Regions from separate parts of the Streptomyces sp. NPDC002698 genome, predicted to be linked through region 3. Evidence: riboswitches for the same ligand, from Rfam matches in the RefSeq annotation. Region 3 holds a riboswitch; each other region holds the start of a gene.

The links. A riboswitch is a leader RNA that binds a small molecule or an ion and turns the genes downstream of it on or off. The one in region 3 is predicted to bind cyclic di-AMP.
Region 1: it holds a riboswitch for cyclic di-AMP, as region 3 does, so the genes downstream of both, ACFYW9_RS06500 (transglycosylase SLT domain-containing protein) here and ACFYW9_RS30965 (M23 family metallopeptidase) in region 3, are expected to answer to the same signal.
Region 2: it holds a riboswitch for cyclic di-AMP, as region 3 does, so the genes downstream of both, ACFYW9_RS36715 (NlpC/P60 family protein) here and ACFYW9_RS30965 (M23 family metallopeptidase) in region 3, are expected to answer to the same signal.
Region 4: it holds a riboswitch for cyclic di-AMP, as region 3 does, so the genes downstream of both, ACFYW9_RS15780 (peptidoglycan DD-metalloendopeptidase family protein) here and ACFYW9_RS30965 (M23 family metallopeptidase) in region 3, are expected to answer to the same signal.

What each region holds. Positions count from the first base shown of each region.
Region 1 covers NZ_JBIAQM010000003.1:374,418-381,915, forward strand. The annotation lists gene ACFYW9_RS06480 (outer membrane lipoprotein carrier protein LolA) at 1-1,205, opposite strand, end outside; gene ACFYW9_RS06485 (hypothetical protein) at 1,657-2,241, shown strand; gene ACFYW9_RS06490 (polyprenyl synthetase family protein) at 2,473-3,483, opposite strand; partial or broken gene ACFYW9_RS06495 (CocE/NonD family hydrolase) at 3,781-4,884, shown strand; cyclic di-AMP (ydaO/yuaA leader) riboswitch at 5,705-5,865, shown strand; gene ACFYW9_RS06500 (transglycosylase SLT domain-containing protein) at 5,869-6,630, shown strand; gene ACFYW9_RS06505 (HAD family hydrolase) at 6,775-7,498, opposite strand, start outside.
Region 2 covers NZ_JBIAQM010000046.1:25,801-33,298, forward strand. The annotation lists gene ACFYW9_RS36705 (peptidoglycan DD-metalloendopeptidase family protein) at 1-858, shown strand, start outside; gene pcrA (DNA helicase PcrA) at 1,008-3,494, opposite strand; cyclic di-AMP (ydaO/yuaA leader) riboswitch at 3,867-4,036, shown strand; gene ACFYW9_RS36715 (NlpC/P60 family protein) at 4,044-5,213, shown strand; gene ACFYW9_RS36720 (tellurite resistance/C4-dicarboxylate transporter family protein) at 5,349-6,329, shown strand; gene ACFYW9_RS36725 (hypothetical protein) at 6,435-6,788, opposite strand; gene ACFYW9_RS36730 (NlpC/P60 family protein) at 7,309-7,498, shown strand, end outside.
Region 3 covers NZ_JBIAQM010000030.1:20,378-27,875, reverse strand. The annotation lists gene ACFYW9_RS30980 (dihydrofolate reductase family protein) at 1-1,091, shown strand, start outside; tRNA gene ACFYW9_RS30975 (tRNA-Met) at 1,187-1,260, shown strand; gene ACFYW9_RS30970 (PP2C family protein-serine/threonine phosphatase) at 1,671-2,732, shown strand; cyclic di-AMP (ydaO/yuaA leader) riboswitch at 3,036-3,192, shown strand; gene ACFYW9_RS30965 (M23 family metallopeptidase) at 3,204-4,241, shown strand; gene ACFYW9_RS30960 (aldo/keto reductase) at 4,366-5,310, shown strand; gene ACFYW9_RS30955 (PrsW family intramembrane metalloprotease) at 5,500-6,846, opposite strand; gene trmB (tRNA (guanosine(46)-N7)-methyltransferase TrmB) at 6,936-7,498, opposite strand, start outside.
Region 4 covers NZ_JBIAQM010000009.1:119,998-127,495, reverse strand. The annotation lists gene ACFYW9_RS15795 (GNAT family N-acetyltransferase) at 1-1,390, opposite strand, end outside; gene ACFYW9_RS15790 (HPr family phosphocarrier protein) at 1,566-1,847, shown strand; gene ACFYW9_RS15785 (GntR family transcriptional regulator) at 2,071-2,763, opposite strand; gene ACFYW9_RS15780 (peptidoglycan DD-metalloendopeptidase family protein) at 2,960-3,727, opposite strand; cyclic di-AMP (ydaO/yuaA leader) riboswitch at 3,740-3,899, opposite strand; gene ACFYW9_RS15775 (pitrilysin family protein) at 4,115-5,503, opposite strand; gene ACFYW9_RS15770 (M16 family metallopeptidase) at 5,500-6,861, opposite strand; gene ACFYW9_RS15765 (DNA topoisomerase (ATP-hydrolyzing) subunit A) at 7,209-7,498, shown strand, end outside.

The DNA.
Region 1 (7,498 bases), on a different contig from region 3:
TTGCCGTCGTCCGTGATCAGCGCGTTGACGAGGCGGGTCGAGAAGACCGTGCCCGAGCCGAACCTGCCGGTGACGTGGTCGCCGAGGGAGTTCAGGAACCCGTCGACGTCACTGTTGCCGGTCGAGCCGGACGCCCCGGACGGCATGCCCTCGCCACCGGTGTCGAGGACGACGATCGAGTTCCAGCCCTCGCCGATGGTCTTCGGGCCGCCGACGCCGTCGGCCGTTCCCTCATGCCCCTTCGGCCACGCCTTCTTCAAGTCCTTCGGCTCGTCACCCTTCGACGTGCCGCCCTTCGCGCCCTCCAGCTCGTCGCTCTCGGTGACCTTCGCGCCCTTCGGCGGGGTGAAGGCGAACGTCGACGCGGCCGGCCGGGAGAAGTCGACCTGGGTGAAGCCCGCGTCCACGACGGCCGCGCCGCCGCTGGCCGGGGTCAGCGTGAACTTCAGCGGCAGCCCCGTCTTCGCGTCCACCGCGATGCTGATCGCGCCGACCGTGGTGCCGGACTGCCGGGGCTTGATGACCAGCTTGTAGGCGTCGCGGCCCGCGACGTGCGCGGTGCCGTCGACGGTCACGGAGGTCGTGTCGTCCACGGCCTTGAGAGCCTCTTCGGCGAAGTCCTTCGGAGTGGCCGGGACATCCCGCGGCGCCTTGTCCTTGGGGCCCTCGCCTGCGTGCCCGGACTCGGCGGACGTCGAGTGGAAGACCTCGTTCGACTTGCTGTCGTACCCCCACACGTCCTTGCCGTTGTGGATGACGCTGTACTCGGCGGCGTTGTCCAGCAGGGAGACCTTGCCCCTGTCCGGGCCGTCGACCGCGACGCGCAGCGTGTGCGTGCCAGAAGCCAGTTCGAGGAGCTTGGACTGCGGGTCGGCGGAGGAGCCGCTCTGCCCCTCGGCCGCGCCGGACAGCAGGCCGCTCTCCAGACCGCCCAGGTCGGGCAGCCCCAGATCGGTGCTGATCTTGACCGTGCCGGAGAGCTGCTGGACGTCCGACTCGGCGATCTTCTCGATGAGTTGCTGTGCGGTGACCTTCGGCAGGTCGGGGTCTCCGGAGTCGGCGAGCGCCGGAACGAGTCCGATCGTCGCCGCCGCCACCCCCACCACCGCGACCGGAACGACGTACCGCGCGGCCTTGCGTCGCCCGGCGAGCCTGTCGTCGGTCTCCGCGGCCCTCGCGCTGTCGTCGGATTCGTACGGTGCCATGTGTGCGTTACCTCCGTCGTCGGCGGCGGCCCTGCCCTCGTTTCCGCTCCACTCCTAAGCCGCCATTCTCACCCGGACCGGTGAGGAGTGGTGTTCTCCATCTGACCAAATACGCGGGATGAAAGCGTCAACCCCCGGGCTCAACTCCACGTAGTCCTGCGGTATGACGTGACAGGGCGGTGCCTGCCCCGACCCGTAGGGGTCGCTCGTGGGGGTCGTGCATGGGGTCGTACATGAGGTCGCACGTGGGGTAGCACGTGGGAGAACCCGGCCTGTCGCGCCCGGCCGGGTTCCCGACGGGGAGGCCGCCCTCGACGGGCACTTCGCCTCATCACCCAAAAGACGTCAAATGTGGCGACATTTCGAGCAAAGGACGGCTCGAATCCGTACGTACAGGTGGCAGCGATCGGAGCACCCGGCACTCCGGGGACCACAGGATCGAGGGATCGCCATGATCGCCATCAGGTACGTCGCGGGATACGCGGCCACGGGCACCGCAGTCCTGGCGCTCACGCTCGCCGGATGCGGAGGGGGCGGCGGCGGAAGCGGCGGCGGCAAGAGCGGGACCAGCCCCTCGCAGAGCAGCGGCGGCACGTCACAGAGCGGCACCACGGGATCGGCGACGTCCACGCTGACCACGGCCAAGGTCGCGAAACTGGGCACGGTCGTCACCGACGACAAGGGGTACGTCCTGTACCGCTTCGACGCGGACTCGGCGAACCCGACCAAGGTCACCTGCTACGACACCTGCGCCGCGGTCTGGCCTGCGGCCACGGCCAACGGCGGGGTGACCACGAAGGGCATCGACAAGAGCCTGGTCTCCACGGTGAAACGCGCCGACGGCAGCACCCAGGTCACCCTCGCCGGCTGGCCCCTCTACCGGTACGCCAAGGACGACGAGCCGAAGGAGGCCTACGGCCAGGGAGTGGACGGAACGTGGTTCGCGGTGACGCCGGACGGAGCGAAGATCACCACACCCGCCTCGACCTCGCCGGCACCGGCCACGACGAGCACGGGAGGCGGCGGAGGCTACTGACAGCCGCCCCGGCACGGACCGGTCCCGGCCTGGCCGGTACGGGGCTGGTCCCTGCCCAGACGGTACGGACCGGTTCCAGCCGGCCCGCGACCGGTGACACGTGAGCCTGCGTCCCCCAGCCGACCCATGTCCGGTGACACCCGAACCGGCGTCCCAGCCGGCCCGTGTCCGGTGACACGCGAGCCTGCGTCCCCCGGCCCGGCCATGTCCGGTGGCACCCGAACCGGCGTCTCAGCCCGCCCGGTGCACCACGGCGTCCACCAGCTCGACCAGCGCGGCCTTCGAGTCGCACTCACGCAGCGGGGCCAGCGCGGCGCGCGCCTCCTCCGCGTAGCGCACGGTGTCCCGGCGCGCCTGCTCCAGCGCGGGGTGCTCCCGCAGCCGGGCCAGCGCCTCCGCGTGCCGCGCGTCGTCCGTCAGGTCGGATTCGAGCAGCTCGCACAGCGCGATGTCCTCGGCGAGCCCCAGCCGCTCGGCGCGCTCGCGCAGCCGCAGCACCGGCAGCGTGGCGATGCCCTCGCGCAGGTCCGTCCCCGGCGTCTTGCCTGACTCGTGCGAGTCGGACGCGATGTCGAGGACGTCGTCCGCGAGCTGGAAGGCGACGCCCAGCCGCTCGCCGTACTGCGTGAGCACGTCCACGACCGTCTCGTCGGCGCCCGACATCATCGCGCCGAACCGGCACGCGACCGCGACCAGCGATCCGGTCTTGCCGCCGAGCACGTCGAGGTAGTGGTCGACCGGGTCACGGCCGTCGCGCGGTCCCGCGGTCTCCAGGATCTGCCCGGTCACCAGCCGCTCGAACGCCTCGGCCTGGATCCGGACGGCCTCGGGTCCGAGGTCGGCCAGGATGTAGGAGGCGCGGGCGAAGAGGAAGTCGCCGGTGAGGACGGCCAGCGAGTTGCCCCAGCGGGCGTTGGCGCTGGCCACCCCGCGCCGGACCTCGGCCTCGTCCATCACGTCGTCGTGGTACAGCGTGGCGAGATGGGTCAGCTCGACGACCACGGCCGAGGGCACGACACCCGGCGCGTAGGGGTCGCCGAACTGCGCGGCGAGCATCACGAGCAGCGGCCTGAACCGCTTGCCGCCGGCGCGCACGAGGTGCTGGGCGGCTTCCGTGATGAACGGGACCTCGCTCTTGGTGGCTTCGAGCAAACCCTCCTCGACAGCCGCCAATCCGGCCTGGACATCGGCTTCGAGAGCCTGGTCCCGCACGCTCAGCCCGAACGGCCCGACGACGGTCACGAGAGGTTCTCCTGTCTGCTGACGATCACATGGCGAACTCGGTCGATCATTCGGTCGATGACACGGTTTGTCGATGTGTCGCTGCCATCACTCAAGTCAGCGTATCCGGTCACGTTTCGATCACCGCGAGCGCCCACCGTCCCCCGGTCCACTTCGCTCCGCCAGGTGGTGGGCGCGAGTACACCCGGAAGGCACACGGGAAGCACCTGCGTGCCCCAACGGCGGGTACCCCGGCTCACGGGCGCCATCCCACCACCGACTGTATGTTCATGATCGGATGATGTGAAACGATTTACGATGACATGCGGCGAAATACCCGTGATTCCGTCCTCCGAGGTGACGCTCACGCACATCCGTACGCCCTTCCCTTACGAGACCCACTCACGAGGACGCCCTCATCCCTCTCCCGGGCGGCACCCGTCCGGACTCCTCGGTCCGGCGGCCGCCGGACCGAGGAGTCCGTACCAGCACCCCTGGAGCACCTCCCGTACCGCCTGACCGACTGGACGGCCCCGCGGGACCAGCAGCGCCACCCCTGGTACGCCGGGCACGGCCACGCCTCCGTCCGCGTGGATGTACGCGGCCACGGCAATGTCGACACGCATGCCCGGTCGCCACTCACACTCGGTCGGCCCGACCGCTCGCCTTCGCCGCCCGCCGGACCCCGCACACGGGGGCGAGGGCATGTGGCGGAGCATGCGGGAGAAACGGCTGGAAGCGATCGTCCGCGCCGCGCACACCCGGCCGGCGCACCGGACCAGGGACGCGCACCGGCGCCACGACAGCCTCCGCAAGGAGTACGGGGCCGTCCGCGCCGCGGTCCTCGCGGTCGGCGGCCGGCACGACCCGCACCGCGACACGGTGCCGCGTCCGGTGCGGAACCCGCCGCCGGACCGCGTACGAGGTCTCATCGGCTCCTGGTCCCGCCAGTACCCGGACCGGGGCCTGCCGCCGGGACCGGCCATCGGCTTCCTCCAGGAGACGCCGCGCCGGTGGGACCACTGGCTCAGGGACAAGGAGACGGACGCACTCTCCGTCCCCCTTCCGCGCTCGTACGTGATGGACGCGCACCCTCCGGCGACGGTGCACGCGCGGATCCCCGGCCACCGGGTAAGCGACCCGGCCCGGCCCTCACCCTCGGTGACCCCGGTCGCGTACGCGCTCCGGGGCGTCCTGAACCTCTCGGCGTGCCGGGGCCCCGGCCGGGCGGTTCCCCGGGAGCCGGGCACCACGGAGAACGTGGTGCTCGACCTGAACGCCATCGGCTACGCGTTCCCGGCATGCCATCGGATCCGGCTGGGCGTCTCCTCCGCGTACCGACCCTGGATCCGGCCCCAGCCGGGCTCGGAGGCGGGCTTCACCCTGGAGCCGATCGGCAGCGTCCCGCAACTCCCCATACGGGCAACGGAGTCGGACACCTCGGCCACCTCGGCCACCTGCGGCGCACAGGACTTCGTCACGACCGACGAACCCGTCCGCGAGGACGGCGACGAGGTCGTCTTCCACCGGACCCGGGAGAAGCGCTTCCGCGCACAGCTGGCTGACCGGGCGCACCAGCACGGGAGTTCACTCCCCGGACCGCTACGCATCCACACGCACCCCAGGCCCGGGCCGGCGCGACGCGCTCACGGCGCGGGCCCCGGCGTATCACCGCGCGCCGGACGGCGGCAGGACGCTCCCGTACCGAACACCGGTGGCACGAGGCGCACTTGACCGCCCACCGGCCCGAGTCCGGACCACGTCCGGGCGGCTTCGGACCACGTCCGGGCAGCTTCGGTTTACGTCCGGGCGGCCTCGGCTCGCGTCCGGGCGGCTTCGGCTCGCATGCAGGCGGCGCTCCCACCGCCGGGCGGACGCGTTCCCGATGTGTCCCGCGCCACAATTCCCGCCACACCAGGGGCCGCTCAGCACCCCGTGAAGAGCTCGGCGACGGCTTCCATCGCAAGCGCAATGCCCGAATTACCCCTCATGCCGCCTTGATGCTCTTTGGTCTCGTGAGTTGAGTCACCGGCGAACCGGACCCCCGCCGCGCGCCCTTCCCGGCCCAACCCGTTTGCCAAAGGCAAGTTGAGGATCCAATTCCGGCGCAATCGGACTTTTCGCCTGTGCATCAACCAGGAGAAAGCGATCTTCGCGGTCAAATCTCGTCTTGTTTCGGACATGTGCTCTCGCATACGTTCTGGTCGAACCCGGGCGGATCGCCGAATCCTGCCGCCGCCCGGCAACCCATCGACCCACGCACGGCAGGAGCGGGGGAACCACAGGTAAGCCGCCGATCCGGGCACACCGGACCGGCTTGGGGTGAAGCCGTGCCAACAGCGCGGCCGGGCATCTCCCGCCCGAACCCGACAGCTCACCTCGCAGGCGTCGGAGAGGACATTCGTCATGCCCGTACGAGGCAAGCACCGCCGCATGAAGACCAACGTCATCACCCGGGGCATGATCGCCGCCGGAACGGGCGGCATCGCCCTCGCCCTCCCGCTCGTGAGCGCCACCGGCGCCAGCGCCGCCACCCCGGCGCAGGCCCCGCAGGCCGCCCACACCGCGGTGGTTCCCAACGTGGAGCTCGTCACCTACAAGGTGGTCGCCGGCGACACGCTCTCCACGGTGGCGAAGAAGTACCCCAAGAGTGGCGGCTGGAAGAAGCTGTACGCGGCGAACCGCGCGGTCATCGGTGACAACCCCGCCCACCTCCGTCCGGGCCTGAAGCTGACCGTGGGCACGAAGACGCTGAAGTCGACGACCGTCCGCACCACGGCGAACGCGACCACCGCCGTCGCCAAGCCCAAGGCGGCCACCGTCACCCAGGCCTCCGCCAAGACGTACGCCGACAACCTCGACGGCTGGATCAAGGAATCCCTGGACGTCATGGCCAAGGCGGGCATCCCGGGCAGCTACGACGGCATCCACCGCAACGTGATGCGCGAGTCCTCCGGCAACCCCAACGCCATCAACAACTGGGACTCCAACGCCGCCGCGGGCATCCCCTCCAAGGGCCTCCTCCAGGTGATCGACCCCACGTTCCGGGCGTACCACGTGGCCGGCACGTCGTGGAACATCTACGACCCGGTCGCCAACATCACCGCGGCCTGCAACTACGCGGCCGACAAGTACGGCTCGATGGACAACGTCAACGGCGCCTACTGATCGCACCCCGCACCCCGTCTTCCTCCGCACCCGCCGACGGCGCCTTCCCGGCCCGTCGGCGGGTGCGTCGCGGTCGCGTCGGCCGGTGTGCGTTTTGCTGGTGCGCCGGGCGTCGCGACGGGGCGAACGTCGCCTGTCGCGGCGCTAGAAGCCGAAGAGGCGCTCCAGCACGACCGCGATCCCGTCGTCCTCGTTCGACAGGGTGATCTCGTCGGCCACCGCCTTCAGTTCCGGATGGGCGTTGGCCATCGCCACACCTCGGGCCGCCCAGTCGAACATCGGGATGTCATTGGGCATGTCACCGAAGGCGAGCGTCGCTTCCGGGGTGAGCCCGAGGTGCGCCGCGGCGAGAGCCAGGCCCGTCGCCTTGGTCACCCCGCATGGCTGGAGTTCGACGGTGCCGGGACCGGACATGGTGACCGTCGCCAGCGAACCGACCACTCCCCGTGCCGCCGACGCCAACTCGTCGTCGGACAAGGAGGGGTGACGGAGCAACACCTTGCTGATCGGCTCCGCCCAGAGGTCGTCCCGGCGCGGCACCCGCACCGCCGGCAGAGTCGGATGCGGCATGACATAGCCCGGCTCGATGAGCGTCAGCCCGTCCACGCCGTCCTGGTCGACCGCCGCGTACAGCAGCCCGACCTCCGCCTCGATCTTGCCGAGCGCCGTCTCCGCCAGTTCCCTGTCCAGGGTCACCGACCACAGCATGCGGTCCGCGCCGGCGTCGTACAGCTGCGCCCCCTGCCCGCACACCGCCAGTCCCTCGCCGCCGAGTTCGTCGAGAAGCGGTCGCACGCGCGGTGCCGGTCGGCCCGTGACCACGAGATGCCGGGCACCTGCCTGGGTCACCTTCGCCAACGCGGCCCGT
Region 2 (7,498 bases), on a different contig from region 3:
GCCGGCCCCGACGGCGGCTACGACCCGTACGACGAGGGGCGCGAGAGGCCGCTGCTCGACGACATGGAAGAGATCACCCCGGTCCGGCGTCCCGCGACGCGCAGTGCTTCCCGTGCCCGGCGCCGCAGCCCCGCGAAACGTTCCGCTCTGCTGACCGTCGCGGTGCCCTCGGCCTGTGTCATGGGGGTCGCGGGGATCGCCGCCGCCTCCGTGGGCGGTGTCGGCGGCCTCGGCGGGGACGACTCGAAGGACACGACCACCAGCGCCTCCGACGTGACCTCGGTGAAGCCGTCGGCCGCCAACATCAAGCTGGACACCCAGCTCCAGAGTCTGTCCGCGGGCGCGGACGACTTCGCCGACCGGGCGAGCCGCACGCAGGAACGTATCGACCTCAAGGCCCAGCAGGCGACGGAGAAGAAGAAGGCGGCGGAGGAGGCGGCCCGCAAGGAGCGGCTGCGTCCGAAGTTCGCTCTTCCCGTGGTGCGGCAGGGCCTCAGCGCCTACTTCGGCCAGGCCGGCGTCAACTGGATGTCCGTGCACACGGGCATCGACTTCCCCGTCTCCTACGGGACGCCGGTGCTGGCCGCGACCGACGGCACCGTCCGGACGCAGTGGAACAGCGCCTACGGCAACATGATGATCGTGACCGCGATGGACGGCACCGAGACGTGGTACTGCCACCTCTCCACGTACAGTCTCCCCTCCGGAAGCGCCGTCAAGGCCGGTGACCAGATCGCCTTCTCCGGGAACTCCGGCAACTCGACCGGCCCGCACCTGCACTTCGAGGTCCGCCCGGCCGGCGGTGCGGCGATCGACCCGCTGCCGTGGCTGCGCAGCCACGGCCTGGACCCCACGTAAGAACCCGGACGCCGCGTGACCGCGGGCCCCGGCCGTCTCCGGACGGCCAAGGGCCCTGCGACCGGTCATCCGGATCCGTCACCGCGATCCGTCGCCCGGATCCGTGACCGCGATCCCCGTCGACCGGTTCACGCGAACGGTCTCGCGGACTACAGCTTCTCCACCGGCGCGTACCGCAGCAGCAGCCGCTTCGGCTTGGGCTCTCCGAAGTCGACCGTCGCCTCCGCGTTCGCGCCCGTCCCCTTCACGCCGACGACGGTGCCGAGGCCGAACTGGTCGTGCGTGACCCGGTCCCCGACGGCCAGCGAGACCACCGGCTTCTCGGTCCCGCCGCGGCGGGTGGCGAACCCGGAGGCACCCGAGGCCGCGGACCGCGAACGCGAGGCCGAGAGGGAGGCGGCGACACCGGAGACGGGACCGGCGGGCCTGGACGCCGTCGCCCCCGTGCGCTTCCAGTCCAGATGGGTCGCCGGGATCTCCTCGAGGAAGCGGGAGGGCGGGTTGTACGAGGGCTGGCCCCAGGCGCTGCGCACCGAGGACCGGGTGAGGTAGAGCCGCTCCCGCGCGCGCGTGATGCCGACGTACGCCAGGCGCCTCTCCTCCTCCAGTTCCTTGACCTGTCCGAGCGCGCGCATGTGCGGGAAGACGCCGTCCTCCATGCCGGTCAGGAACACCACGGGGAATTCGAGGCCCTTGGCGGTGTGCAGGGTCATCAGGGTGATGACGCCGTTGCCGTCCTCCTCGTCCGGGATCTGGTCGGAGTCGGCGACGAGCGCGACCCGCTCCAGGAACGCGGCGAGTCCGCCCGTGTTCTCGCCCTCACCGGTCTCCTGCTCGAACTCCAGGGCCACGGAGGCGAGTTCCTGGAGGTTCTCGACCCGGGTCTCGTCCTGCGGGTCGGTCGAGTTCTGCAACTCGGCGAGATAGCCGGTGCGTTCGAGGACCGCCTGCAGGATGGTGGCCGGGCCCGCGCCGGACTCGACGATCGTGCGGAGGTCCTCCATGAGCGTGTTGAACCGCTTGACCGCGTTGGTGGAGCGCGCGGCCATGCCGTAGGCCTCGTCGACGCGGCGCAACGCCGCCGGGAAGCTGATCTTCTCGCGCTGCGAGAGGGCGTCGATCATCGCCTCGGCGCGGTCGCCGATGCCGCGCTTGGGCACGTTCAGGATGCGGCGCATCGGGACGGAGTCCTCGGGGTTGGACAGCACCCTGAGGTACGCAAGGACGTCCCGGACCTCCTTGCGCTCGTAGAAGCGGACGCCGCCGACGACCTTGTAGGGCAGGCCGACGCGGATGAAGATCTCTTCGAAGACACGGGACTGCGCGTTCGTGCGGTAGAAGACCGCGACGTCGCCGGCCTTGGCCTCACCCGCGTCGGTGAGACGGTCTATCTCTTCGGCGACGAACTGGGCCTCGTCGTGCTCGGTGTCCGCGACGTAGCCCGTGATGTTCGAGCCCGCGCCCGCGTTGGTCCACAGGTTCTTGGGGCGGCGGGACTCGTTGCGCTCGATGACCGCGTTGGCGGCGGACAGGATCGTCTGGGTGGAGCGGTAGTTCTGCTCCAGGAGGATCGTCGTCGCGCTCGGGTAGTCCTCCTCGAACTGGAGGATGTTGCGGATGGTCGCGCCGCGGAAGGCGTAGATCGACTGGTCCGCGTCACCCACGACGCACAGCTCGGCGGGTGCCAGGTCGTACTCGCCGAGCGGTACGTCCACGGGGTGCTCGGAGGTCCCCACGAGCTCCCGCACGAGCGCGTACTGGGCGTGGTTCGTGTCCTGGTACTCGTCGACCAGGACGTGCCGGAAGCGGCGGCGGTAGTGCTCGGCGACGTCCGGGAAGGCGCGCAGCAGATTGACCGTGGTCATGATCAGGTCGTCGAAGTCGAGCGCGTTGGCCTCGCGCAGCCGCGACTGGTACATCGCGTACGCCTGGGCGAGGGTCTTCTCGAAGCCGTCGGAGGCCTGGGCGGCGAAGTCCTCCTCGTCGATCAGCTCGTTCTTCAGGTTCGAGATCTTGGCGCTGAACGACTTCGGCGGGAACCGCTTGGGGTCGAGGTCGAGATCACGGCAGACGAGCGCCATCAGACGCTTGGAGTCGGCGGCGTCGTAGATCGAGAACGACGAGGTGAAGCCGAGGGTCTTGCTCTCGCGGCGCAGGATGCGGACGCAGGCGCTGTGGAAGGTCATCACCCACATCGCGTTGGCGCGCGGGCCCACGAGCGCCTCGACGCGCTCCTTCATCTCGCCCGCGGCCTTGTTCGTGAAGGTGATCGCGAGGATCTGGCCCGGGTGGACGTTCCGCTCGCCGAGCAGGTGCGCGATCCGGTGGGTGAGCACGCGGGTCTTGCCGGAGCCGGCACCGGCCACGATGAGCAGCGGCGAGCCGGAGTGGACCACGGCCGCGCGCTGGTTCTCGTTCAGTCCGTCCAGCAGGGCCGCCGGGTCCACGGCGGGCCTGGGCGCGCCGTCGCGGTAGTACGCGTCCCGGCTCGGCGGCATGTCGAACTTCCCGCCGAACAGATCGTCCGGAACGGGCTCCGGTACGTGATCGTCCTCGGGCGGCGGCGGGTGTTCGTCCTCGTGGGCCGCGGAGGGCTTGAGGTCCGCCAGGAAGCTGTCGTCAAAGAGGCTGCTCATCGCTCTCCGAGTCTAGGCCGCCCCACCGACAGCCCGCCGCCGCCTCGAGAACTCGGCCGCAAGTGTGACCAGGGTCCCGGCGGTCACCCCGGGGAAGCCGGCCTTCCGGCCATGACGCGTCACACCCCGTGACGAGAAGCGGCCGGGCGGTCACCCGGCGCGAGACCCCGTCGGCGAGCGGCTCCGGCGAGCCGTTCGGAGCGGGCGGGGCCCGTTCGACGGTTCGGACGAGCGGGTCGCCGCCCGCGGGTCGCACGGCGATGGTCACGAAAACGTATCGGGCATATCGCACATCAACCTTCACACGGGCCACACCGGTTGGCTAGCGTGCCGGAAGGCCGCTCGACCGCGACCGGCGAACCTCGCCGGGCCGAGCGGCCTCCGCCGAGTCCGGTACGCCGCGAGGCCCCGGAGCCGGGGACCCACCGACCTTGGGGTGAATCGGTCCGACCGCCTTGTGGGGCAAGGACCGTAGGGCAGCCTTCCGGAACCACCCGCCCGAACCCGACAGCTAACTCGGTAGGCGGATGACGGAAGGAGTCGCCTCTCTTGGCGTCACACCGCAAAGCGCGCCCCACGGGTGCGCGCATCGCAGGCATACGGACCCCGGCCCTCGCCACAGCGGCCCTCACCTCCGTGGCCCTGCTCTCCCAGACCGCCAACGCCGCCCCCTCGGCCGAGCCCCGGCCCAGCATCGAAGCGGTCTCGAAGAAGGTCGACGACCTCTACCACCAGGCCGAGACGGCCACGGAGAAGTACAACGCGACCCGGGAGAAGACCGCCGAGCAGCGCGAGCGCGTCGACACCCTGCTCGACGACGTCGCCCGGCGCACCGAGAAGCTCAACACCGCGCGCGAGGAACTGGGGTCGTTCGCCGCGGCGCAGTACCGCACCGGGGCCTCCGCGCCCGACACCGCGACCCTGCTGCTCGCGGACAACCCCCAGGACTACTTCGACCAGACCCAGCTGATGAGCCGTCTGACGACTCGCCAGAAGGCCGCCGTCGACGACTACATCACCGAGCAGGCCGCCACCACCAGGAAGCGGGCGGAGGCCACCCGGAGCCTGGAGTCGCTGACCGCCTCGCAGAAGGCGCTCAAGACGTCCAGGGCCACCGTGCAGCACAAGCTCACCGAGGCCCGTTCCCTGCTCTCGGAACTGAACGCCGAGGAAAAGGCGCGGCTGGCGGCGATCGAGAAGAAGAAGCGGGAGCAGGCCGCGGCCGAGGCGGCGGAGCTGGCACGGCAGCAGGCCGCCGCCGAGAAGGCCGCCCAGCAGCAGTCGTCGTCCGGCACCACGACCGGCACGGCCTCCGGCTCGGCCTCCGGGTCGTCGACGGGATCGACGGCCACGGGCTCCTCGTCGAAGGCGGCCGAGGCGCTCGCGTTCGCCCGCGCGCAGATCGGCAAGCCGTACGTCTGGGGCGCCACCGGCCCGGACTCCTACGACTGCTCGGGCCTGACCCAGGCCGCCTGGAAGGCCGCCGGCGTCAGCCTCCCGCGGGTCACCTACGACCAGGTGAACGCGGGCACGACGGTCGCCCTCGCCGACGCCCGGCCCGGCGACCTGGTCTTCTTCTACGACGACCTCAGCCACGTCGGCCTCTACATCGGCGACGGCATGATGATCCACGCGCCGAAGCCGGGCGCGTACGTCCGCGAGGAGTCGATCTACTACGACGGCACCTCCGCGATCCACAGCGTCGTGCGCCCGGCGTAGACCGGGACACGGAAGCCCCTCACGCGGGGCACGCGCTCCGGGCTCTCCCGCACGCCCGCGCGCGTGCCCCGCGTTTTCGTCCCCGCCCGCGCGTGGCCCGCCCGCAACCGTTCGACGGGTCCTTAGCATCGACGCATGCCAGACACACCGGACATGACGGACACCATTCCGCTCCGCACCTGGTGGGCGGGGTGGGCCCCCGCCGCCGGTGCCGCCGTCATGGCCACCGGCATCCTCTCGATCGGGCTGCACCTGACCGGCTACGAGGTCCTGTCCGGGATCGCGCTGGTCCTCGCGTCGCTCACCTGGGCCGGGCTCGCCTCGGACTTCCTCGGACGACTGGTGGGCGACCGGGAGCAATGGGCGCGACGGGCCGCCACCCCCGCGGGGCTCGACGCGGTCGCGGCCACCACCGTGCTCGGCACCCGCTTCGCCACCCTCGGGTGGCGGACGTTCGCCGAAGTCCTGCTCGCGCTGTCGGCCGTGCTCTGGCCGGTCCTGCTGCTGACCGTGCTGCGGCACTGGCGGCGCCGCATGACGGGAGAGGTGTTCCTCGTCTGCGTGGCCACGCAGGGGCTCTCGGTCCTCGGCTCGGCGATCGCCGCCGAGGTGGGCTCGGACTGGCTCGCGCATGCCGCGATGACGCTGTTCTGGGTGGGGATCGCGCTCTACGTTCTCTCGTTCGCGAGCTTCGACCCGCGGGAGGTGCGGAAGGGCGCCGGGGACCACTGGATCGCGGCCGGCGCGCTGGGCATCTCGGCGCTGGCCGGGACCGGGCTCGTCGTGGCGCACGACGTGAATCCGTATCTGTGGAACAACGACGACCAGGGCGTCCTGCGCTCCACGACCGGCGCGCTGCTCGTGCTGGACCTCGCCTGCTACTTCCTGCTGGCCGTCGCGGAGGTGCTGTGGCCGCGCCCGCGGTACGACGTACGGCGCTGGTCGTCCGTCTTCCCGATGGGGATGTCGGCGGTGGCCGCCCTCGCGGTCTCGGCCGCCCTGGACGTCTTCTGGCTCAAGGGGACCGGGCAGGTGCTGCTGTGGATCGCGGTGGCGGCATGGCTCCTGGCGGCCGCGGGCACCGCTCTCGCCTTCAGGTCCGAGGTACGGGGGTGACGCGGCGGGCAGGCCCCTCGCCACGGGGGCGAGGCCGCCGGCCGGGTCCGCCGGGGCGGGAAGTGCGCGCCGGTCAGCTCCGCCGGGACGGGAAGTGCGCGCCGGTCAGGTCCACAGGACGGCGATGAAGATGTTCGCGACGGTCAGCAGTCCGACCAGGCCGAAGAGCCGCTTGTCCACCGTCTCGTCGTCCCGCTTCACATAGACGAGCCCGAGGATCACGATCAGCAGGGCCAGCTTCACACCGATCTTGACGGTGTTGACCGTGCCGCCTTCGGCCTGGTTGAGCCCGACCAGGGCGACACCGGTCACCAGCATGGTCAGCGCGCCGTGGAGCATCGCCGGGACGAAGCGGGCGGTGCCCTTGCCCATCGCCTTCATCTGGGTGAGGAAGCCGCCGAGGAGCGCGGCGATGCCGATGATGTGCAGGCCGACGAAGAGATGGATGAGTACGTCCATGGGGCCGGAGCCTAATCGCACCCCCTGAGGCCCTCCCGACCGGGCCGCCCCTTCCCACCAGGCACCCTGGACCCACTCCTGCCCGCCGCCCGCCCGTTCCCCGGACCGTCCCGCCCCACCGGCCCCCCGTCGCGCTCCGGCCCCGGTCGGCACTCCCTCGCCACTGGACCGTCGCGCGCCAGCCATAGCACCTGCACCGCGCGGGCCGTCCGGGAATCGCCGCTTCGGTCATCACCCTGCGTGAAGCCGATGACGTACGGCCGGAATCTTGGTCACATTTGGCCTCTCGGCGATCCAATAGCGATAGTTCCGTACATAGCGTTACCAACAGCTCACTCCCAGGTTTAGCGTCCTCCACCAGGTGACCGGCTCCCCACCACCGTCCGGGCCAGGGACGGCAGTCGGACACCACCGCCGAGAAGGTCCGGCGGCGGCACGCTCCCCCTGTGTGAGCCGCCGCCGGACGTGTCACCGCTTGACCGCACCTCAAGGGCGGTCGCACGGAAGGATGTGGGCCCTCGTGGCAGCGCACCGCAAGGCCAGACAGCGTTCGGTCGGCGGAAACACGGCCCGCACAGCGGTCACCATCGCCCTCGCGGGCGCGGCGACGGCCACCGGCTTCGACGGGGTCGGCCACGCCGACCCCCAGTTGTCCGCGGCGCAGGTGAAGGCAAGGGTCGACAAGCTGTACGAGGAGGCGGAGGCCGCTA
Region 3 (7,498 bases):
TGGACGACACCGGCCCCGAGCGGCTGCTGCTCTCGGGCCCGGCCGACTTCGACCGGGTCGACGAGGTGCGGGCCTCCAGCGACGCGATCCTGGTGGGCGCCGGCACCCTGCGCACGGACAATCCGCGGCTCCTGGTCAACTCCGCCGAACGGCGTGCGGCCCGTGTCGCCGGCGGCCGCCCCGAATACCCCCTGAAGGTCACCGTCAGCGGTTCCGGTGAGCTCGACCCGGGGGCCCGGTTCTGGCACACGGGCGGCGAGAAGATCGTCTACACGACGGACGAGGGCGCGCTGCGGGCGTCCGCCCTGCTGAAGGGGATCGTCGGCGTGGACGTCGTCCCGACCGGACCCGGACTCGACTGGCGTGTGCTCCTGGAACACCTCCACGACGTACGGGGGGTGCGCCGCCTCATGGTCGAAGGGGGTGGCAAGGTCCACACCCAGCTCGTGCGCGAGGAACTCGCCGACGAGCTCCAGCTCGCCGTCGCCCCCCTCTTCGTCGGGCAGCCGGACGCGCCGCGGCTGTTCGGGACCGGGGAGTACCCCCTGGGCCGGATGCGGCTGGTGGAGACGCGGCCCGTCGGCGACGTCGTGCTCATCCGCTACATCCCCACCGCGCCCGGCACCGGCTCGCTCGCCTCCGCCGCGGACCGGCGGTGGCTGGAGCTCGCCTGCGAGCTGGCGGAGCTGTGCCCGCCCTCGAAGACCGCGTTCAGCGTGGGCGCCGTCGTGGTCGCGGCCGACGGGACCGAGCTGGCCCGGGGCCACTCCCGCGAGGGCGGCGATCCCGTCGTGCACGCCGAGGAGGCCGCCCTCGCCAAGATCGGCCCGGCCGATCCCCGGCTGGCCGCCGCCACCGTCTACAGCAGCCTGGAACCGTGCGCCCACCGCGCCTCCCGGCCCGCTCCGTGCGCCCGGCTCATCCTGGACGCCGGTGTGCGACGGGTCGTCACCGCCTGGCGCGAGCCCGACACGTTCGTCAGGGACGCCGACGGGAACGGGCTCCTCGCCGCCGCGGGCGTCCAGGTCGCCGTCCTGCCCGAGTACGCGGACCGCGCCAAGGCCCCCAACCGGCACCTGGTGGCCGGGTAGAAGCCGGGGAGAAGCCGGGTGCCGGCGCCGCTGGAGGGGTGCGTTTAAACGGGTGTGCTCCGGGTCCCGCGGATGGCGTACACTGGTTTCAACGACGCGGGGTGGAGCAGCTCGGTAGCTCGCTGGGCTCATAACCCAGAGGTCGCAGGTTCAAATCCTGTCCCCGCTACTGAAGGCCAAGGGCCGGAACTCGGATTCACGAGTTCCGGCCCTTGGTGTTTGCCCCACCGGTTCCGCCGGCCGCTCCAGGCTCTTTTCCGGCTTCCCTCCGCCTTCTCCCGCCGCCTTTCGGCCGCTTCGCCTTCTTCCGGCCGTGGTCCTCCGGAACCGGTCCCGTTTCGCGCGGTCCTTCGGGCCGGTCCCGGTTCGCTCCGGCGGGCGGTGTCCTCCCCCGGTCGGGCCACACAGGTCGCCCGCCGCCCCCGTACCGGTTCTTCTGGACGGGTGGCGGGGCAGCGGGCGGGTGAGCGGCGGACCGGACAGCCCCGTGACCGGGCCGACCGGCCGTCCCGCGGTGTCCGCGGGTCCGGGAGCGTCCCGCCACCCGGTCCGGCGGCGGGAGCGGAGCCGCGCGGGATCGTGTACGCACGCGCCTTCGTCCGGGCCCTGCCCGTGCTGTTCGTCGCCGCCGGGGTCGTCTACGACTACCTCACCCCGGCGGAATTCACCGCGACCCCCCTGTTCGCGGCCGCGCCCCTGGTCGCCGCACCCCTCCATTCACTGCGCGGAACCGTTCTCGCCGGCGTCCTCGCCGTCGGCGCCGTGCTCGTCACCCACCTCGCCCTCGGCATAGTCCTTCAGGTCGACGCGGTCACCGAGGTGGTCACCGTGGCGATGGCCGCGGTCCTCGCCGTCCTCATCAACACGGTCGTCCGGCGCGGCGACGAACGGCTCGCCTCCGTCCGGGAGATCGCCGAGTTCGCGCAGCGCGCCGTGCTGCCCGAGCCCGAGGCGCGGATCGCCGGACTGGAGGTCGCGGCCCGGTACGAGGCGGCGCAGGAGGACGCGTTCATCGGCGGGGACCTGTACGCCGTGCAGGACTCCCCGCACGGTGTACGGCTGGTCGTCGGGGACGTGCGGGGGAAGGGGATGACCGCGGTGGCCACCGTCGCGACGGTGGTCGGGGCGTTCCGGGAGGCGGCCGAGCAGGAGGCGACCCTGGAGGGCGTCGCGGAGCGCCTGGAGCGGGCGCTGAAGCGCGCGGGCACCCGGCGCGACAGCGTCGACGCGGCCGAGGGGTTCACGACCGCGGTCCTCGCCGAGATCCCGCACGGCGAGGACGTCGTACGCGTCGTCAACCGCGGCCACCCGCCGCCCCTGTTGCTGCGTCCCGACGGCACGCTCCTCACCCTCACCGCCGAGTCCTTCGCGCTGCCCCTCGGGATGAGTGAACTGGGAAGCCTGCCCGCCCCGACGGTGCGGGAGGGATTTCCTCGCGGGGCGACGCTGCTGCTGCACACCGACGGACTGTCCGAAGCCCGTGACGCGCGGGGGGAGTTCTTCGATCCGGCCGCCTGGCTGGCCGGACGGGCCTTTCCCTGCCCCGACACACTGCTGACCGCCCTCTTCGAGGCGGCCCGCCTGCACACGGGCGGCGCGCTGACGGACGACATGGCGCTGCTCGCCGTCCGGCGCCCGTGACGGGTGCTCGCCGAGGGGGGCACCCGTCGTCCGGGAGGTCTTCCACCCCCTGGGCGACGGCTTTTCCGGGCTCGGTCACGAGCGGTGACCGGACGGTGTCCCTCCGCGTAGCACCTGACTCACCGTCAGGGAAACCCGTGTCGACACCGTGAGGTCAACTCGCCCGTTTTTCATCGCTCATGACCCCAAAGTCCTGGCCAAGAGCCGTTAATGATCAGTCGGAACAGCTTGGAATTCGGTGCCTGGGTCTATTAACGTTCGATAACGCAGCGCGGTCGTCACAACCGTCACAAGAGGCGGCTCCGTGCGCACGCGCCGAATCCCGTAAGGGAACCGGGGAACCAACTCGTGGGGTGAATCGGGCGTATTCCGCCGTGGAAGCACGGTGGCCGTACGCGCGTAGGAGACCTTCCTGCTCCGAACCCGTCAGCTAACCCGGTAGGCGGCAAGGAAGGAAAGGAGTGCGCTCACGTGGCGTCCAACCGGCCCGCTCAGCCAACCCCGTTCGCGCCGAACGAAACGCACACCTTCGGCTACGGCAAGGACGAGGGTCCCTGGGAGGAGTGGAATCCCACCGCGGATTCCGTCGCTCCCGTCCGCGGCCGGCACCGCACGGGCAAGCAGCGCGGCGGCGGCGGACTCGCCCGTAGCTCCACGGTTCTCGGCGTCGGCGTCATAGCCGCCGTCGGAGGCGGCGGCATCGCCAGCGCCGCTCCGGACAAGGCGCCCGTCTCGATCTCGATGCCCGACCTGTCGTCGGTCACCGAGTCGGCCAGGGCCCTGATATCGGACGGCGGATCCAGCGCTCCCAAGGGCTCCACGGCCCCGTTCACCACCGCCGGCCTGACCAGCGCCGACGAGGCCCAGGGCACCACCGACGCCGGTGAGGCGCTGCGCGACCGCATCATGCAGCAGGCCCAGGCGCAGCAGAACCAGGCCGACACCGCCACGCAGAAGGCCGCCCAGACGGTCGCCGCGAAGAAGGCCGTCGACCTCGCCGTCAAGCAGCAGAACGAAGCCGAGGCCAAGGCCGACGCCGCGAAGGAGAAGGCGGAGGAGGCGGCCAAGGCGAAGGCCGAGCAGGAGCGCCTCGCCGAGCTCGCCAAGAGCTACTCGCTGCCGACGTCCTCGTACACGCTGACCTCGACCTTCGGCGAGGCCGGTGCCCTGTGGTCCTCCGGTTACCACACCGGACTCGACTTCGCGGCGCCCACCGGCACGCTTCTCAAGGCGATCCACAGCGGCACCATCACCGAGGCCGGCTGGGCGGGAGCGTACGGCTACCGCACGATCCTCACCCTCGACGACGGTACGGAGCTGTGGTTCTGCCACCAGTCGTCGATCAGCGTCAGCGTGGGCCAGAAGGTCGCCACCGGTGATGTCATCGGGCGCGTGGGTGCGACGGGCAACGTCACCGGGGCGCACCTGCACCTCGAAGTGCACGCCGGCGGCGCCGCCACCGGCATCGACCCGATGGCGTGGCTCCAGAGCAAGGGCCTCAACCCCTGATCTCCGATCTCCGGCAGCCCTGACGTCAACCCCCCCGACGTCAGGGCTGTCGGTCGTCCCGGTGCGGACGACGGCCCGGGTGATTGCGGAATACATCCATCCGGGCCGGGTGTTGAGCCCGTACATGACTTCTCTTCGCAAGCTCGGTTCGTCCGACCTCGAGGTCTTCCCGCTCTCCCTCGGGGGCAACGTCTTCGGCTGGACGGCCGACGAGACCCGGTCCTTCGCCGTGCTCGACGCCTACGCGGCCGTCGGAGGCAACTTCCTCGACACGGCCGACTCCTACTCCGCCTGGATCGAGGGCAACGAGGGCGGCGAGTCCGAGACCATCATCGGCAAGTGGCTGAGGACCCGCGGCAACCGCGAGGACATCGTGGTCGCCACCAAGGTCAGCCAGCACCCCGCGTACCCGGGTCTGTCCGGTGCCAACATCAAGGCCGCGGCCGACGCGTCGCTGCGCCGCCTGGGCACCGGCCACATCGACCTCTACTACACGCACTTCGACAAGCCGGACGTGCCGGTCGAAGAGATCATCGGTGCCCTCGACGAGCTGGTGACGGCCGGCAAGGTGCGGTACATAGCCGCCTCCAACATCTCTCCGGAGCGGCTGCGGGAGTCCCTGGAGTTCTCCGACCGCGAGGGTCTCGCGCGGTATGTCGCGCTCCAGCCGCACTACAACCTCGTCTCGCGCGACACCTACGAGGGCTCCCTGCTGGAGGTCGCCTCCCGGGCCGGTCTGGCCGCCGTCCCGTACTTCGCGCTCGCCTCCGGTTTCCTCACCGGCAAGTACCGCCCCGGCACGACGGTCGACTCGGCCCGGGCCGCGGGCGCGGCCAAGCACCTCGACACGGAACGCGGGCCGCTGGTCCTCGCCGCCCTCGACGAGATCGCCGCGGCCCACGGCGTCGCCGTACCGACGGTCGCCCTCGCCTGGCTGGCCGCACAGCCGACGGTCGCCGCGCCCATCGCCTCCGCCCGCACCGTGGAGCAGCTCCCGGCCCTGCTGGGGGTCGCGGACCTGGTGCTGACGGACGAGGAACTCACGCGCTTGACGCAGGCGTCGGCGTAACGGCCGTGGCGCGGGCACGCGGACCCGGGGTACCCCCGCCGGTCCGTGGCGCGGGCGCGGGACCGGTGGTGCGGGACCGGCCGGTCCCGGGCGTCGGGCCCCAGGGCCCGTCGTTCGGATCAGGTGGCGCCGAGGTGCGGTGCCTTGTCGGCTGCCCCGCGTCCCGCCGCATGATCCGAACGTCGGGCCCTAGGAGCGGTACGGGTTGTACGCGGGATACGGGGCCGGCGCGGGTGCCTGTGCCGGTGGGCCGTAGGGCCGGGCCGGCGGGGCGATGTAGCCGTACCCGGGGGCCGGCCAGGGCGGCGGTGCGGGCAGCGGTGCCGTGGCGCGGGCCGCGTAGGTGAGGGCCGGACGGGCGATCTCCCGGCGGCGCCACAGCTCGTCGAGCAACTCGCGCTCCCGTACGACGAAGTCGGCGCCCGCACGGCCCCGTCGCCCCCGGTGGCGCAGGAACGCCAGCGAGGTCGCGTACGCCTCGTACTCCGCCACCGAGCGTGCCGCGCTCTTCCCGAAGTGGTGGCCGGCCCACTCGCGCGCGAGCTGCCGCGCCCGCATCGAGCCGAGGACCCACGGCTCGGCCGCGCCCAGCCAGCCGGCGGCGGTGTACACGGGCAGTTCGGCGCGCACGGTCCGCAGCTCGCGCTGCCGGGTCCAGACGACCAGCCAGGTCAGCAGTCCGAACGCGGGCACCATGAACGCCGCGTACACACCGAAGAACCCGAACGGGCCGAAGCCCGCCGAGCCGTTCCAGATCGCGTGCATGCCCATCGCGAGCAGCAGTCCGGCGATGGGCAGCAGCACCCGGCGCGCGTGCTGGCGTTCGCCGGACAGCGCCGCGAAGCCGAAGCCGATGCCGGTCAGCACGGTGAACAGCGGATGCGCGAAGGGCGACATCACCACCCGGACGAAGAACGTCGCCGCGGTGACCGAGGCGAGCCCGCTCTCCCCGCTGAGCTGGTCGGTGCCGAACGCGGTGCCGAGATAGAGGATGTTCTCGGTGAAGGCGAAGCCGGTGGCGGTGACCCCGGCGATGACGACACCGTCGACGATCCCCGTGAAGTCCCGTCTGCGGAAGAGGAAGACGAGCAGGACGGCCGCCGCCTTCGCCGACTCCTCGACGACGGGCGCTATGACGGTCGCGCCGAGCGTGTCGGCGCCGGAGGGATCCGCGGTCGTCATGGCTATCCAGCGGGTCGCGAAGCTGTTGGCGACGATCGCGATGAGCGCGGCCGCGCAGGCGCCCCAGGCGAAGGAGAAGAACAGGTTGCGCCAGGGGCCCGGTTCGACCCGGTCCAGCCACCGGAAGGCGGCTATGAGCAGCGGCACGGGGAACACGGCCAGTCCGAGGCCGACCAGGAAGCCCTCGGTCCCGGTCTGTTCGCGGACGAGGGCGAGGATCACCAGACCCGACATCGCGAGCAGTGTGATCAGCGCTCCGTACCGCACCCAACCGCGCTGCCACCAGTGCGGATGTCGCAGCGCAGGTCCGGCGGGGGCGCCGGGCCGGTTCGGGTACGGCGGATGGATGGCCACGGCATTGACCCTAACGAGGGAGGGCGTGGCCCGCGACGGTAACCGGCCTCCCCGGGATCTCCCGGCGGACGCTGGCGGGTGTGTGCGGGTCAGTCGCCCGGGGTGTGCTGGTCTCGATGCTGTACGCGTCGGAAGAGGAGGTCGTTCACCACATGACCCTTGTCCAGTCCCTGGCCCTCGAAACGGGTCAGCGGCCGGAACTCGGGACGCGGCGCGAAACCGCCGTCCGGCCGGGTGTTCTCGAAGGCGGGGTGCGCGCTCAGCACTTCGAGCATCTGCTCGGCGTACGGCTCCCAGTCCGTCGCGCAGTGCACGAGCGCGCCCGGCGCGAGGCGGGTCGCGGCGAGATCCAGGAACTCGGGCTGGATCAGCCGCCGCTTGTGGTGCCGCTTCTTGGGCCAGGGGTCGGGGAAATAGACGCGCAGGCCGTTCAGGGAGGCGGGCGGCAGCATCTCGCGCAGCAGGATGATCGCGTCCCCGTTGGCGACGCGGATGTTGGTGAGGCTGTTCCGCTCGGCGAGGTTGAGCAGGTTGCCCTGTCCCGGTGTGTGCACGTCCACGGCGAGGATCCCGGTCCCCTGGTCCTCGGCCGCCATCTGCGCGGTGGCCTCGCCCATGCCGAAGCCGATCTCCAGCACGACGGGCAGGTCCG
Region 4 (7,498 bases), on a different contig from region 3:
GCCCCTGGGGAGCGGCCCCGCCGTGCCGTGCCCCCTGGACCACGACCAGCGGCTTCGCGGCCGCCGTCCGCCGCGCGAGCCGGGTGAACTTGCGCGGGTTGCCGATGGATTCGAGGTACATCAGGGCGACGTCGGTGTCCGGGTCGTCGTACCAGTACTGCAGTACGTCGTTGCCGGAGACGTCCGCGCGGTTCCCGGAGGAGACGAAGGTCGACACGCCGGTCACACCCGTGACGCCTCCACCGCGCCGGTGCAGCCGGGACAGCAGGGCGATGCCGATGGCTCCGGACTGCGCGAACAGGCCGATGCGTCCGGGGCGGGGCATCTGGGGGGCGAGCGAGGCGTTCAGGCGCACGTCGGGCGACGTGTTGATGACACCGAAGGCGTTGGGCCCGATGATGCGCATCCCGTACGTGCGCGCGTGCCGCACGAGCTCGCGCTGGCGCTCGCGTCCCTCGGGGCCGCTCTCGGCGTAGCCGGCGGAGACCACCACCAGTCCCTGCACGCCGTGTTCGCCGCATTCCGTCACGACCCCGGGGACGTGTTCGGCGGGCACGGCGACGACGGCGAGGTCGACGGGTTCGGCGATGTCCCTGATGGAGCGGTGGGCCGGGACTCCGTCGAGTTCCTTCTCCTGGAGGGCCGCGTTCACGGCGTACAGGCGTCCGGTGAACCCGGCTTCCCGGAGGTTGTCGAGGACGCTGCGGCCGACCCCGCCGGGTGTGCGCCCGGCGCCGATGACGGCGACGGAGCCGGGGGCGAGCAGCCGCTGCACGGAGCGGGCCTCGGCGCGCTGTTCCCGCGCACGCTGCACGGCCAGGGACCGGTCGGTGGGTTCGAGGTCGAACTCCAGGCGTACGACACCGTCCTCGAAGCTGCGCTTCTGGGTGTATCCGGCGTCCGTGAACACCTTGATCATCTTGTTGTTGGCGGGCAGCACCTCGGCGGCGAAGCGGCGGATGCCGCGCTCGCGGGCCACCGCGGCGATGTGCTCGAGCATCGCGGAGGCGACACCGCGGCCCTGGTGGGCGTCCTGCACGAGGAAGGCGACCTCGGCCTCGTCGGCGGGCGCGGAGGCGGGCATGCCGTCGGCGTTGATCCGGTCGTAGCGCACGGTGGCGATGAACTCACCGCCCACCGTGGCCGCGAGACCCACGCGGTCCACGAAGTCGTGGTGGGTGAAGCGGTGGACGTCCTTGGCGGACAGCCGCGGATAGGGCGCGAAGAAGCGGTAGTACTTCGACTCGTCCGACACCTGCTCGTAGAAGCTGACCAGACGTTCGGCGTCGTCGACGGTGATGGGCCTGATGCGTGCGGTGCCGCCGTCGCGCAGCACCACGTCGGCCTCCCAGTGGGCTGGGTACTCGTGCCGGTCCGCCGAGGTCTGCATGGGCCCCAGAGTACGGCTCGCGTACGACAACGGCGCGAGGCAGTCTGAGGGTGACGGGCGTCGGAACGGGTCCTCGGCCGACACCGCGGCGGGCGAGGTCCGGGACAGTCCGGGCACGCCTCGCGATATGAAAGAATGGTCTAGACAACCCTGAACACCCGAAGGGCAGCATCACATGGCTGAGCGCCGCGTCAACGTCGGCTGGACCGAGGGCCTCCACGCCCGCCCCGCCTCCATCTTCGTCCGGGCCGCCACGGCTTCCGGCATCCCCGTGACGATCGCCAAGGCCGACGGGGACCCCGTCAACGCGGCCTCCATGCTCGCGGTCCTCGGCCTGGGCGCCCAGGGCGGCGAGGAGATCGTCCTCACATCGGACTCCGAGGGCGCGGATGCCGCTCTCGACCGTCTGGCGAAGCTGGTCGCCGAGGGGCTCGACGAGCTCCCCGAGACCGTCTGAGCCGCCCACGAGGCACCCGGACACACGGCCGAGCCGCGCCCCCCTTCACCGGATGGCGCGGCTCGGCCGTTTTTCCGTACCCTCGCCCGGAATTCCCCGCATGGCACGTACGACCTCGCGCCATGGCCGCGGGAATGGCGTGCGCCGAAATTCCGGACACACGCGTAAAAGGGCATCAGAATGAGCCCCTGCCGAATATCCCTCTTTGTATACGGCGCCCGTGTTAATGACGCGGGCCCGTCATGTTTACGGGATGTTGCGAACTTCTCACACGGTCCGGCCGGTCGCCGCCGGGAAATCGGAGCCGGTGCGCGGCCGTGGCGCGCTCGGTGTGCAGGGCCGTGATCGCGCGGGCCCGCTCACTGTCCCCGCGGGCGACCGCGTCCACGATGCCGCCGTGCTCGGCCCAGGACTCCGCGGGGTCGGCCGGCGCCTCCACCGAGTACATCCAGGCGATCTTGTGGCGCAGCTGGGCGAGCGTCGAGGTGAGCGCGGGGCTGCCGGACGCCTGCGCGAGCGTCTCGTGGAACCAGCCGCCCAACGAGCGCAGATCCTCGCTGTGGCCTCGCCTGGAGCGCTCCTGCCCCAGCCTGACCAGACCTCGCAGCACCTTCAGGTGGGCCTCCGTGCGCCGCTGCGCGGCCCTCGCGGCACCCAGCGGTTCCAGCAGCATGCGCATCTCCAGGAGGTCCGCGGCCTCCAGTTCGGAGGGCTCCGCGACACACGCGCCCGCGTGCCGGCGGGTGACCACGAACCCCTCGGCCTCCAGCGTGCGCAGGGCCTCGCGCACGGGGACGCGCGAGACGCCGTATCGGCGCGCGAGCAGTTCCTCGGTGAGGCGGCCGCCGCGCTCGTAGACACCCGCGACGATGTCGTCACGGATCGCCGTGCACACCGAGTGCGCCGGAATACGCATGACCGACCTCCGCTTTAATCCCCGTGAAACGCCGTCGATTGACGCTTGTTCAGTGACTCTATTGCAGGAAGCCTGAATTTCCGATGGCAGGTCTGAATCCATGGATATTTTTTGGACAGACGGCGTCCGGAAACGACGATGCCCCGGCTCGGTGAGCCAGGGCATCGAAAGCGGCGAAGAAGCCGCGAAGCGGTCGTCAGAGGTTGACGCCGTGCGAGCGCAGGTACGCGACCGGGTTCATGTCCGATCCGTACTCGGCGGTCGTACGGGCCTCGAAGTGAAGGTGCGGACCGGTGGTGTTGCCGGTGTCCCCCGAGAGGGCTATCTGCTGCCCCGGAGTGACCGTCTGACCCACGGACACACCGATGGACGAGAGGTGGCCGTACATGGTGTACGTGCCGTCGTGCATCTTGATCACGACTTGATTGCCGTACGCGCCGCCGTCTCCGGCCGTGACGACCGTGCCGGCACCGACGGAGTGGACCGGCGTGCCGGTCGCGGCGTGGAAGTCGACTCCGGTGTGGCTGCCGGACGACCAGAGGCTGCTGCTGGCCTGGTAGCCGGTGGAGACGTACGAACCGGTGATCGGCATGACGAACGTGTTCAGGCGCTTGCGCTCGGCCTCGCGGGCGGCGCGCTCCTTGGTCTCGCGCAGCTTCTGGGCCTGCTCCGCGGCCTGCTTGCGCGCGGTCTGCTCGGCCTGCTTGCGCGCGGCGGCCTCGTCGGCTGCGCGCAGCTGCGCGAAGGCCTGGGCGTCGATCTGGTCGGCGACCGTGTCGTTGAGGGTGACGGTCTGGGTCAGTCCGGTCTGCTCGACGGAGGCTTCCGCGGCGAACGCGGGGGCGGCCAGGGTTCCGATGACACCGGTGGTGGTGAGCGCCGCGACCCCGACGGCGGTCGTGGTGGTCGTGCTGTGCACGCGGCTCGTACGACGGTGTTTGCCGGTGCCACAGGTGAACGCCATGTAGGGGCTGATCCTTTCCTTCCCTCTCGCCTACCGGGTTAGCTGACGGGTTCGGAGCAGGAAGGTCTCCTACGGGCCCCCTCCGGAGAGGGCGTCCGATTCACCCCAGGGACTACGTGTGGGTCCCCGGCTCCCCTGACTCGCGTCATGGGGGACTCGGCGATGACTGCCCGGTGCCGCGGGCGCGGCGCACTGCGTGACGAACAGCCGCACTGACGCTAAGCGGGGCAACTTTCGAACAACAAACGGATCACGATTTTTGTAACGCATCCCACAGGGCAGAAGGGTGACCGTCATACGAATACGGACATCTTGGGAACGGCTTCCGGAAAAAAGAAGGGCCCTGACGGCTCTTCAGCCGTCAGGGCCCTCCCTCGTCGCACGGTTCTACTCGGCGGCCACCACGGTGACTTCACCGATTCCGAGGGCCCTGACCGGCTCCGCGATCTGCGCCGCGTCGCCCACCAGGACGGTCACCAGACGGTCCGTCGGGAAGGCGCTCACGGCCGCCGCGGTGGCCTCCACGGTGCCGGTGGCGGCCAGCTGCCGGTAGAGCGTCGCCTGGTAGTCGTCCGGCAGGTGCTGCTCGACCTGGTCCGCGAGCGTGCTCGCGACCGCCGCGGCCGTCTCGAACTTGAGGGGCGCGACGCCCACCAGGTTCTGCACGGCGACGTCGCGCTCCGCGTCGGTCAGGCCCTCGGCCGCGAGGGTGCGCAGCACCGTCCACAGGTCGTCGAGCGCGGGACCGGTGTTGGGGGTGTCGACCGAGCCGCTGATGGCGAGCATCGCGGCACCCGTGCCGTCCGGCGCGGAGCGCAGGACCTGTCCGAACGCCCGCACGCCGTAGGTGTAGCCCTTCTCCTCGCGCAGGACGCGGTCCAGGCGCGAGGTGAGGGTGCCGCCGAGGCAGTAGGTGCCGAGGACCTGCGCGGGCCACACGCGGTCGTGCCGGTCGGCGCCGACCCGGCCGATGAGCAGCTGCGTCTGGACGGCGCCGGGACGGTCGACGATGATCACGCGGCCGGTGTCGTCGGCGCTCACCGGCGGCACGGGGCGCGGCTGGGCGGCCGAGCCGGTCCAGGAGCCGAGCGTGTCGGTGAGGAGTTCGTCGAGATCGACACCGGTCAGGTCACCGACGACGACCGCGGTGGCCGTGGCGGGGCGCACGTGCTTCTCGTAGAAGGCACGAACGGCCGACGCGTCGATGTTCTGGACCGTCTCCTCGGTGCCCTGGCGGGGGCGCGACATGCGCGCGCCCGCCGGGAACAGCTCCTTGGAGAGCTCCTTGGCGGCACGACGGGCGGGATTGGCCGTCTCGTGCGGGATCTCGTCCAGCCGGTTGGTCACCAGCCGCTCGACCTCGCTGTCCGCGAACGCGGGGGCCCTCAGGGCGTCCGCGAGCAGGCCGAGGGCCTTGGCCAGGCGCGAGACCGGCACTTCGAGGGACAGGCGCACACCGGGGTGGTCGGCGTGCGCGTCGAGCGTGGCACCGCAGCGCTCCAGTTCGGCGGCGAAGTCCTCGGCCGAGTGCTTGTCGGTGCCCTCGGAGAAGGCGCGCGCCATGATCGTGGCGATGCCGTCCAGGCCCGCCGGCTCGGCGTCCAGCGGCGCGTCGAGGTTCACCTCGACGGCCACGACCTGCTGGCCGGGGCGATGGCAGCGCAGCACGGTCAGACCGTTGTCCAGGGTGCCCCGCTCGGGGGCGGGGAACGCCCACGGCTTCGGCTGGCCGGCCTGGGGCTGCGGGTGGAAGTCCATGGTGGCGAGCTCGGTCACTTCGCCGCCTCCTCGTCGGTCTCGTCGGCGGAGTCAGCCGCGTCGGCTGCTTCGGCGGTGGTCGGCTCGTAGACGAGCACCGCGCGGTTGTCGGGGCGCAGGCGGGCCTTGGCGGCCTCCCGGACCTCCTCCGCCGTGACGTCGAGGACGCGCTGCACGGCGGTCAGGGCGAGCTGCGGGTCGCCGAACAGGACGGCGTAACGGCACAGTTCGTCGGCGCGGCCCGCCACGGTGCCGAGCCGGTCGAGCCATTCGCGCTCCAACTGGGCCTGGGCGCGCTCCATCTCACCGGCCGTGGGGCCCTCCTCGGCGAACCGGGCGAGCTCCTCGTCGACGGCGGCCTCGATGACCGGGACCTCGACGTCGCCGGACGTCTTCACGTCCAGCCACCCCAGGGAGGGCGCTCCGGCGAGCCGCAGCAGGCCGAACCCGGCCGCGACGGCGGTGCGGTCACGGCGTACGAGCCGGTTGTAGAGCCGGGAGGACTCGCCGCCGCCGAGGACGGTGAGCGCCAGGTCGGCCGCGTCGCACGCGCGCGTGCCGTCCTCCGGGAGCCGGTAGGCGGCCATCAGGGCGCGCGCCGGCACGTCTTCCTCGACGACCTCGCGCACCTGCTCGCCGATGATGTCGGGAAGCGAGCCGTCCCGCGGGGCGGGCTTGCCGTCGTGCCCGGGGATGGAGCCGAAGTACTTCTCGACCCAGGCGAGCGTCTGCTCCGGGTCGATGTCGCCGACGACCGACAGGACCGCGTTGTTGGGCGCGTAGTTGGTGCGGAAGAACGCGCGGGCGTCCTCCAGGGTGGCCGCGTCCAGGTCCGCCATCGACCCGATCGGGGTGTGGTGGTACGGGTGGCCCTCGGGGTACGAGAGCGCGGTGAGCTTCTCGAAGGCGGTGCCGTACGGCACGTTGTCGTAACGCTGCCGGCGCTCGTTCTTCACGACGTCGCGCTGGTTCTCCATGGACTCGTCGTCCAGTGCCTCGAGCAGCGACCCCATGCGGTCGGCCTCCAGCCAGAGGGCGAGCTCCAGCTGGTGGGTGGGCATGGTCTCGAAGTAGTTGGTGCGCTCGAAGCTCGTCGTGCCGTTGAGGGAGCCGCCGGCGCCCTGGACGAGTTCGAAGTGACCGTTGCCGTGGACCTGCTTGGAGCCCTGGAACATCAGGTGCTCGAAGAGGTGGGCGAGACCGGTCCGGCCCTTGACCTCGTGGCGCGAGCCGACGTCGTACCAGAGGCACACCGCGGCGACCGGGGTCAGATGGTCCTCGGAGAGCACCACGCGCAGGCCGTTGGCCAGGCGGTGCTCGGTCGCTGTCAGGCCGCCGGAGCCTGCCTCAGCTGTGGCCGTGTGACCCATGGGCATGTACGTCCCTTCGATCGCGGAACTACGTCATTCCTGTCGGTCCTGCCACTGTATGCAAGCGCGCGGACGGCTGGCGAAGTTCCCGCACCTCGTACGCCGAGAGCGAGACTTCCGCGTGTTGTCGGCACACCTGGGCAAGCCCACCGGGAACCGTCTCGAACGCGCTCGGGGCCGCCGGACACCGGGCCGGACGGCCGTCCGGGAGCGGTCCCCGGGAGGCCCGCGCAGCGCGCCGCAGGGGCGCTACAGACGGGTCGCGGTCGGCGTTGTCAGTGGGGCGGTCCACAATGGTGCGCGTCAGAACCCGTTCATGCCCCGGCAGAGACTGTGAAGGAGCCGCAGCAGCGATGGCCCGCCGCAGCACGAAGACCCCGCCGCCCGACGACTCGTACGAGGAGAAGATCCTCGACATCGACGTCGTGGACGAGATGCAGGGCTCCTTCCTCGAATACGCGTACTCGGTCATCTACTCGCGAGCCCTGCCGGACGCCCGCGACGGCCTGAAGCCGGTTCACCGTCGCATCGTCTACCAGATGAACGAGATGGGCCTGCGCCCCGACCGCGGCTATGTGAAGTGCGCCCGTGTCGTCGGCGAGGTCATGGGTAAACTGCACCCGCACGGCGACGCGTCGATCTA